3 regions of the Tardiphaga sp. 768_D3_N2_1 genome follow, and region 1 is predicted to be linked to each of the others. Evidence: predicted binding sites of a transcription regulator. Region 1 holds the regulator's gene; each other region holds the start of a gene.

Region 1 (3,283 bases):
TACTCGGCGACCATGCAGGGGCTGCGCGACGCGATCGATGCGCGGATCCGCACCGTTCTGTCTGGCGATAGCCGCGCCATTGCCACGGCGCTGCTCACCGGACGCCGCGATGCGATTTCGGCTGACGTCAATGATGCGATGTTCATCTCCGGCCTTGGTCATGTGCTGTCGATCTCCGGTTATCACATGGCCGTTGTCGCCGGCGTCGTGTTCTTCGCGATCCGCGCGTTACTGGCGCTGATCCCGGTCCTGACGGTGACATTCCCGATCAAGAAGGTTGCGGCGGCGGCGGCACTGTTGGCAGCGCTGTTCTATCTGCTGCTGTCCGGTGGGGAAGTGGCCACGCAGCGTTCCTTTTTCATGACGGCCGTCGTGCTGATTGCCGTCATGGTCGATCGCCGGGCGATGACGTTCCGCACGCTGGCGGTGGCGGCGATGGTTGTCCTGATCGTGGCCCCGGAGGCGCTGGTGCATCCGAGTTTCCAAATGTCATTCGCGGCGACGCTGGGGCTCGTTGCATTGGTGCAGATCGGCATGCCCGCGCTGTTTGCCTCGCCCGATCATTCCGCGACTGCGCGCATGGCGCTGTGGGGCGGACGCGAGATTGCGATGCTCGTGCTGGCCTCGCTGGTCGCGGGCCTTGCCACCACGCCCTATGCCGCGTTTCATTTCCATCGCGTCACGCCTTATGGCGTCGTTGCCAATCTCCTCGCGATGCCGGTGGTTTCGGCGCTTGTCATGCCGGCGGGCATTCTCGGTCTCGTAGCGATGCCGTTCGGTTTTGACGGCGTGTTCTGGCGGCTGATGGATGTCGGCATCCAGTGGATGATCGTGGTTACCCAATGGGTGGCAGCCTTGCCCGGCGCTATCGGCCGGATGCCGGCCTTCGGTACCGGACCGCTGATCACAGCCAGTGTCGGCATCATTGTGCTCGGACTGCTGCGTACACCCTTGCGCCTTGCAGGCGTTGGCGTGCTCGCGCTCTCGATCGTCTGGGCACTCCTGGTGAAACAACCGGATGTGCTGATCTCGGGGGATGGTCACAGCGTTGCGGTACGGGGCAGGGACGGGCACCTGCATGTAATGCGCAGCGCCAAGGATACGTTTCTCGTGAAGGAGTGGCTTGCCGGCGATGCCGATGCACGCCTGCCGACCGATGTCTCTCTCAGCCATAGCGTGTCCTGCGACAGCGACGGATGCATCACGCCGCTTGCCGATGGCGCGCTGGTGGCGCTGGCTTTACAGCCTGACGCGTTCACGGATGATTGCGAGAAGGCGGTGCTGATCGTCACGACGAGACAACCGCCAAAGGATTGTCGTGCGCTGGTGATTGATCAGGATCGCCTGCAACGAAACGGTGCGGTGAGCCTGCAGCGAACCGCGAACGGCTTTGCGATCGATGCCGTGCGACCGCCTGGCCTGGACCGTCCGTGGTCGCGCGCCATTCCCGATGAGCCTCAGGCCGACACGCTACAGACCGGTCGCCTGCCGCAAAACCGGCCGGTGGATGCGACGCCGGCGGAAACCGATCTTCAACCCGAAGATCAGTAGTCCGCCGATGCGCAAATCTCAGTAGCGGCGATACAGGCCGATCAGCTTGCCCTGAATGCGCACCCGGTTGGGGGGCAGGATGCGTACTTCGTAAGCGTCGTTGGCGGGCTCCAGCGCGATGGATGCACCGCGGCGGCGGAAGCGCTTCAGCGTGGCTTCCTCGTCGTCGATCAGGGCCACCACGATGTCGCCGGTGTCGGCGCTTTCGTTGCGCTGGATCAGCACGGTATCGCCGTCGAGAATGCCGGCGTCCTGCATGGAATCGCCGCGCACTTCGAGCGCGTAATGTTCGCCGGAGCCGAGCATGTCCGCGGGCATGCTGATGGTGTGGCTACGGGTCTGCAGCGCCTCGATCGGCGTACCTGCCGCGATCCGGCCCATCACGGGGATGGCGACGGTGCGACCGTTATCATCGTCGCTGCTGCCGATGCTGGCAGCCGGACGCACCTTGCCGAGCGTGCCTTCGATGACGCTGGGCGTGAAGCCGCGGCGGCCGGTGCCACCGGTGACCGGGGCGCCGAGCTCGGGCAGCTTGATGACTTCAATGGCACGGGCGCGATTGGGCAGCCGGCGAATGAAACCGCGCTCTTCAAGCGCCGTGATCAGACGATGAATGCCGGACTTGGAGCGCAAGTCGAGTGCATCCTTCATCTCGTCGAAGGAGGGCGGTACGCCGGCTTCCTTCAGGCGCTGGTCGATGAAACGCAGAAGTTCGTATTGTTTGCGGGTGAGCATCTGAAGCCATCCTCAGTTGACGGTGTCGGCCGCCGCGTGTGTTTCGGGACCTCTTGACCGACGCCTTTTGCAGGCGCGCGGCGGAGGGCAGTTCACGAGTTCGGGCACTCATAAACACTAAGCCGCAGAATCTCGAAACAAATCATGAACGAACACTATCTGTTCCATATGTGTTCTGCAATGACTAATTTCGCCCTAAAGCTTTGGTGTTTGACGCGAGAGACCGCGGCATGACGAAGTCATCGACGACCCGGCATCGGCAACGCCGCGAGAGCGTTCATTGCTCTATGAGCAGTGTCAGGCGTTGAATTCGAAAGCCCGGAGTCTTATGCGTGACGCCATGAACAACGCTGCTGTCGCTGTCGCCGAAAAGCCATTGATGTCCCGGGTTCCGTCCATGGCGCAGTCGCGCAAGGCGGCGCCATTCCTACCCATGAGCCGCGCCGAGATGACGGCGCTCGGCTGGGACGCCTGCGACATCGTGCTGGTCACCGGCGATGCCTATGTCGATCATCCCTCGTTCGGCATGGCGATCATTGGCCGGCTGCTTGAAGCGCAGGGGTTTCGCGTCGGCATCATCTCGCAGCCGGACTGGCATTCGGCGGAACCGTTCAAGACGCTCGGCAAGCCGCGCGTGTTCTTCGGCGTCACCGGCGGCAACATGGATTCGATGGTGAACCGCTACACGGCGGATCGCAGGATCCGTAGCGACGACGCCTATACGCCGGGCGGCGAGGGCGGCAAGCGGCCGGATCGTTGCACCGTGGTTTATGCGCAGCGCTGCCGCGAGGCGTTCAAGGATGTGCCGATCGTGCTCGGCGGTATCGAGGCGTCGCTGCGCCGCATCGCGCATTATGATTACTGGTCAGAGAAAGTCCGCCGCTCGATCCTTGCTGACGCGAAGGCCGATCTGCTGCTCTATGGCAATGCCGAGCGTGCCGTCGTCGAGGTCGCGCACCGGCTAGCCGATGGCGAAGCGCCGCGCGATCTCGATGAT
Region 2 (3,283 bases), 1.5 Mb from region 1:
GCCGCGCACGCATCGCGGTCTCCGGCGAGATTCCGAATCCGATCGACCCGCCCTCCGGCTGCACGTTTCATCCGCGCTGCCCGGAAGTGTTCGATCTGTGTCGGAAGGTCGTGCCGGACCTCGTCGACGGCGTTGCCTGTCATGCAGTCAACAAACTGATCGCCCCACCGGCCGAGGCCGTTCCTGCCGCGCGGCGATAGTTGCGATCAGGGCGCACTCGGATCAGGCGCCTGAAACGACAACGCGGCAGGCACTGCAGGGTATCGGCAACAGACCCCCACAGCACCCACCGCGAAATCATTCAGCCGAAAATCCCGGCTGCAAGATCGGTCCAGTAAAATCACTGCGCATGAACGTCAGTGCGTCTCTGGACCCGATCCGATTAATCTTCTGCCGGCTCCTCGCCGTCACCGCCGTCTTCATCGCGCTCAACGGGACCGGCGAGAATCTGTTCGGCGATCAGGCCGGAATTCTGCCGGATCGAAGCTTCGATCTTGGCGGTCATGTCCGGATTGGCCTTGAGGAACGCCTTGGAATTCTCGCGGCCCTGACCGAGGCGCTGGCTATCATAGGAGAACCAGGCGCCGGACTTCTCGACGATTCCCGCTTTCACGCCGAGATCGAGGATTTCGCCCATCTTGGACACGCCTTCGCCATACATGATGTCGAACTCGACCTGCTTGAAGGGCGGCGCCAGCTTGTTCTTCACAACCTTGACGCGGGTCGAGTTGCCGACCACTTCGTCGCGCTCCTTGATCGCGCCGATGCGGCGGATGTCGAGACGGACCGAGGCGTAGAATTTCAACGCATTGCCGCCGGTGGTGGTTTCCGGCGATCCATACATCACACCGATCTTCATGCGGATCTGGTTGATGAAGATCACCATCGTATTGGACTTGTTGATCGAGGCGGTCAGCTTGCGCAGCGCCTGGCTCATCAACCGCGCTTGAAGTCCGGGCAACGCATCGCCCATCTCGCCTTCGAGTTCGGCGCGCGGCACCAAGGCCGCCACGGAGTCGACAATCAGCACGTCCACCGCGCCGGAGCGCACCAGCGTGTCGGCGATTTCCAGCGCCTGTTCACCGTGGTCCGGCTGCGAGATCAGGAGTTCATCGACATTGACGCCGAGCTTGCGGGCATAGACCGGGTCGAGCGCGTGTTCGGCATCGATGAAGGCGCAGATGCCGCCCTTCTTCTGGGCTTCAGCCACGCAATGCAGTGCCAAAGTCGTCTTGCCCGAAGATTCCGGTCCGTAAATCTCGATCACGCGGCCCTTCGGCAGACCACCGACGCCGAGTGCAATATCGAGACCGAGCGATCCCGTCGACACCACCTCGATATCCATGGAGCGGTCGTTCTTGCCCAGCTTCATCACCGAGCCTTTGCCGAACTGGCGCTCGATCTGGGAGAGCGCGGCCGACAGGGCCTTGGTCTTGTCCATGGAGGATCCTTCAACGATACGCAGGGCAGTCGGATTGGTAGCCATTGATTTAGCTCCTTATGAAGGGATTCGCGACAGGGACAAACGGCAGGCGCCAAAGGACAGCGCTGTTCGGGGTGAAATCAATGTACCCCATCTGTTCTATGTTCGCAATATGTTCTTTTTGAAATTTGGGTACTGGCCTGTTTCCGGCCTCAGTGGCCTAGTTTGAAAACAGCAGTGGCCTAATTTGGAGACAGCGGCCACAATCCCCTCATGCCCTTCTCTGCGATCCTAGCCCGGATAAAAAAGCTCATTCTTGTCGATGAGTCTGAGCACTACGCTGCTATCGAGCGTAGCTTTCGGGACGGCTCGTTGCATCAGCCCGTCAACCCGATGTCGGATGCTGAGCTGGCCAAGGCCATAGCCGAGTTCACGAAGACGCAACCTTCGGCCGGAAGCATCAAAACGCTGGGTGGGCGCTTCAATCCAAAGAAGTAAGGCCGTCGATTTCGCTTTTGGCACAAAGTGCACAGGACTTTCCCTGAGAGAAGCCTATAAACGCTCCCTCGTCTGAGGGCGCGCCATGACAAGAGATCACCTCTATAGCGCGTTCGTCATCGCGGTTGGGCTAATCCCCGTCGCGATAGTAACGGCCCTCGTATTCATAAAGTAAGGCCGCATTCCGTGTCGTGAACGGCACATTATGCCATGGACAAAGATGTACTGTTGAGCCCTCGCGAAAAGCAGCTCCTAAGGCGGTTTGCGGCTGGCAAAACCGATGAGGAGTTGGTGAGCTACTTTGGTGGATCGATCGAGCAAATGTCCTATGTGCGAGCGCGCTTGCTAAACAAGCTCGGCATATCCGCACAAACGGAGATATCAGACGCCGCCGAACGATTAGCGAAGTCCCCAAGATACGGTACTGGCCTATTTCCGGCCTCAGTGGCCTAACTTGAAAATGTCACGGGCTGCTTCGCGCGAAATCCTGCTAAAATCTCGGACTCGCGCCAACTGCACTAGTTGACCGCCAGAGGCGATTTATCTGACAGCCACGAACATGCCGCGGCCGGAACTCCTCCAACAAGCCCAACCATCAGGACTGGCCATAACTCTTCTGATCCTCCCGACAAGAAGCGCACAATCAAGACTGCAGCTAGTGCTGCTATGACCGCCGTTCCCATGACTCGGAATGGCTTTGCGGAAAGCGCCCAATCGACCCAAGCCAACAGCAAGGCCGGGATAACCGCGATCGCGTATGCCATCACCATCCAATCGAGAAGATTCTTGAACCCATCGGGCGCCGTGAACACGACCAACGCAAGGGGCGGAAAGAGAGCCGGGAATATCAGAAAGCGCTTCATCCCACCTTGGTCTGCCGTCGAAGGGATTTCGTTCAACTCGTTGTAAGGGCGCGAAATGCTTTGAGCATCGGAGGTTAAACAAAATCGGTAGTGGCCTACTCTGACTCTGCGAGTGGCCGATTTCGGCCAGTACCGAAATTTGGCTACCGGTCATATTCGTTAAGAATTGACTCGCTCCCTGCTGGTTTCAGGTGCAGACTTCGACCATCACAGAGATGTCCTTGGCTTCTATCTGTGATGAGAACGCCCGCTAGCGCCCCCGCCTTCCTCTCATGGAAAGGAGCGCGTCATGAAGCGCCTGTTCTTAGACCCTCATGAATTCGACGAGAGATTGAACGCGGAAAAGCTCGCATTCGCGCGCAACTGGAATGCGCATCCCCCGGTCAGCAACGTGACGTCCTTGAGCGCCAGCTCCGTCAGATCGAGACCGCCCTCCATATCGACGGCTGGATTTCATCGCCGGGACTGCAGCCCGCCCAAATCACTATCGCGCTGAGTG
Region 3 (3,283 bases), 100 kb from region 1:
CGGCTGGACCGTCGGTGCTGGCGTTGAATACATGTTCGCGCCAAGCTGGTCGCTCAAGGGCGAATACATGTATGCCGACTACGGCAACGAAAACTATCTGCGCGCCTTCGCTCCAGCGACCGGCGTCAATCTCGGCATGACGACCCACACCGTCAAGGGCGGCATCAACTATCACTTCAACTGGGGCGGCCCGGTCGTCGCGAGGTACTGAGCTTCGCGCCAGATTTCAGGCTCGTGACAATGGAAAGGCCGGCGAAAATGCCGGCCTTTCTGTTTGGCTGGACGCCCGGATCCTCGGTGGCAAACCTGTTGATTTCCCACGGTTAAATACTACCCCTGACTGCAGTACGTGGCTTTTCGCGCAACCAGCGCGTTAGTTTTCCCCTGTTGCAAGCGAGCTACAGCCACCTCGCCTGAGCCGCGTTAAAGTTGAGACATTCAAAGGGGGAGTCTTGCAATGAAGAAGCTTCTGCTCGCATCCGTCGCCCTTGCCGTTCTCGGCGCAGCCTCGTCAGCTTCCGCAGCCGATCTGGCAGCACGGCCCTATACGAAGGCTCCTCCGATCATTGCGGCGGTCTATGACTGGACCGGCTTCTATATCGGCGGCAACGGTGGCTGGGGAACGAGCCGCAAGTGCTGGGACAGCAATATCGGCACGCTCGCCGCTCCGGTGTTCTCGCCAGAAGGCTGTCACGACGCCAGTGGCGGCACGGCAGGCGGACAGATCGGCTATCGCTGGCAGAGCGCCGCATGGGTGTTCGGCCTCGAAGCGCAGGGCAACTGGGCAGATTTCCACGGTTCGACGACGAGCACACTGATTGGCACCGGCACCAGAATCGGCGACCGGTCGAAGATCGAGGCCTTCGGCCTGTTCACCGGCCAGATTGGCTATGCCTGGAACAACACGCTGCTTTATGTGAAGGGCGGCGCCGCTGTCACCAGCGACAAGTATGAGCATTACTTCACCGGGACCGGCGCAGTGATCAATTCCAGCAAGGAGACGCGCTGGGGCGGCACGGTTGGCGTCGGCTTGGAATATGGTTTCACACCGAACTGGACCTTCGCCGTCGAATACGACCACCTGTTCATGGGCAACCGCACGCTCGACTTCACCAACGCTGCCGGTGTTGTCACCGACAATACCCGCATCAGCCAGGACGTCGACGTGGTCACCGCGCGCATCAACTACAAGTGGGGCGGCCCCGTTATCGCGAAGTACTGAGGCTTGTCGATCCTCTCTGTCGACTCCAGAACAACTCAGCCCGGCCTCGTGCCGGGCTTCTTGTTGTCCGGCAGGAATATATGGCGATACCGACAAGGTCGGCCCCACCCGGCCTTTGTCATTTGCAGCCTTGCCTCGCAACCCCTCCGCCAACAAACCGTTGATCGTTGCTGCGGAGCACTGGAAATCCGTTCTCGTTCTTCCTATGTTCCGATGACAATCAATCGGCGTTGATCCCGGCCCGGCCGGCGGTGCGCGCCCGGATGAGCGCGGCTCGCGCTGGGGAATTGCCTGTTATGGACGAGATCATCAAGGCCAAGCGGCAGCAGGCCGCCGCGAACATGCGCAGCATCACCATTCGCGGCGCCCGCGAGCACAATCTCAAGAATGTCGATCTGACCATCCCGCGCGACAAGCTGGTGGTGTTCACCGGCCTGTCCGGCTCCGGCAAATCGTCACTCGCCTTCGATACGATCTATGCCGAAGGCCAGCGCCGCTATGTGGAGTCGCTGTCGGCTTACGCCCGGCAATTCCTCGAGATGATGCAGAAGCCGGACGTTGACCAGATCGATGGCCTGTCGCCGGCCATCTCCATCGAGCAGAAGACCACGTCGAAGAACCCGCGTTCGACCGTCGGCACCGTCACCGAGATCTACGATTACATGCGCCTGCTCTGGGCACGCGTCGGCATTCCCTATTCGCCGGCGACGGGTCTTCCGATCGAGAGCCAGACCGTCTCGATGATGGTCGACCGCGTGCTGGCGCTGCCGGAAGGCACGCGGCTGTATCTGCTGGCGCCGGTGGTGCGCGGCCGCAAGGGCGAGTATCGCAAGGAGCTGGCCGAATATCTCAAGAAGGGTTTTCAGCGCGTCAAGATCGACGGCACCTTCCATGAACTCGCCGAAGCGCCCGTACTCGACAAGAAGTTTCCGCATGACATCGACGTGGTCGTCGATCGCATCGTTGTCAGGCCGGATATCGGCCAGCGCCTCGCGGAAAGTTTCGAGACCGCACTGAAGCTCGCCGAAGGCCTCGCGGTCATCGAATATGCCGATGCGCCAGCCGCTCCCGCGGAAGAGGCCAGCACGAAGAAATCCGACAAGAAGGTCGCGAAGATTCACGACAAGACGGGTGCAGAGCGCATTCTGTTTTCCGAGAAGTTCGCCTGCCCGGTCTCCGGTTTCACCATTCCGGAAATCGAGCCCAGACTCTTTTCGTTCAACAACCCCTATGGTGCCTGTCCGAAATGCGGCGGCCTCGGCGTCGAGCAGACTATCGATGCCGACCTCGTCATTCCCGATAAGGAGCTGACGCTGCGCAAGGGCGCCATCGCGCCATGGGCGAAGTCGTCGTCGCCTTATTACGTGCAGACGCTGACGGCGCTCGGCAAGTTCTACAAGTTCACGCTCGACACCAAGTGGAAGGACCTGCCGAAGAAGACGCAGAACGCCATCCTGCACGGCTCCGGCGATGACGAGATCAAGTTCTCCTATGAGGACGGCGTGCGTTCCTATGACACCAAGAAGCCGTTCGAGGGTGTCGTCACCAATATCGACCGCCGCTTCCGCGAGACCGAAAGCGAATGGGCGCGCGAAGAGCTCGGCAAGTATTTCTCCGACGTGCCATGCGATGCCTGCGAGGGTTATCGGCTGAAGCCCGAAGCGCTGTCAGTCAAGATCGGCGGCAAGCATATCGGCAACATCTCGGAAATGTCGGTGCGCAAGGCTGGCGACTGGTTCGAGACCGTGCCGGATCTGCTCAACAAGCAGCAGAACGAGATCGCCGTCCGCATCCTCAAGGAGATCCGCGAGCGGCTGTCGTTCCTGCTCGATGTCGGCCTCAACTATCTCACGCTGGCGCGCTCCTCGGGCACACTGTCCGGCGGCGAGAGCCAGCGCATTCGGCTGGCGTCGCAGATCGGCTCGGGCCTGACGGGCGTGCTCTATGTGCTCGATGAGCCCTCCATCGGCCTGCATCAGCGCGACAATGCCAGATTGCTCGATACGCTGCGGCGGCTGCGCGACCTCGGCAATACCGTGATCGTGGTCGAACATGACGAGG

The links. Region 1 encodes LexA, which represses DNA repair genes until DNA is damaged. Its sites were predicted from a motif close to TGTTCNNNNTGTGTTCNG; they were not measured.
Region 2: a site for LexA is predicted at 1,586-1,603, ahead of recA (recombinase RecA). Genes of this name have one in related genera too.
Region 3: a site for LexA is predicted at 1,418-1,435, ahead of uvrA (excinuclease ABC subunit UvrA). Genes of this name have one in related genera too.

What each region holds. Positions count from the first base shown of each region.
Region 1 is NZ_CP197245.1:1,994,110-1,997,392, forward strand. Features, by position in the region: gene AB8A27_RS09130 (ComEC/Rec2 family competence protein) at 1-1,551, shown strand, start outside; gene lexA (transcriptional repressor LexA) at 1,570-2,286, opposite strand; gene AB8A27_RS09140 (YgiQ family radical SAM protein) at 2,627-3,283, shown strand, end outside.
Region 2 is NZ_CP197245.1:3,521,131-3,524,413, forward strand. Features, by position in the region: gene AB8A27_RS16600 (ABC transporter ATP-binding protein) at 1-200, shown strand, start outside; gene recA (recombinase RecA) at 383-1,486, opposite strand; gene AB8A27_RS16610 (hypothetical protein) at 1,697-1,921, shown strand; gene AB8A27_RS16615 (hypothetical protein) at 2,440-2,784, opposite strand.
Region 3 is NZ_CP197245.1:2,095,072-2,098,354, reverse strand. Features, by position in the region: gene AB8A27_RS09630 (outer membrane protein) at 1-211, shown strand, start outside; gene AB8A27_RS09625 (outer membrane protein) at 458-1,222, shown strand; gene uvrA (excinuclease ABC subunit UvrA) at 1,519-3,283, shown strand, end outside.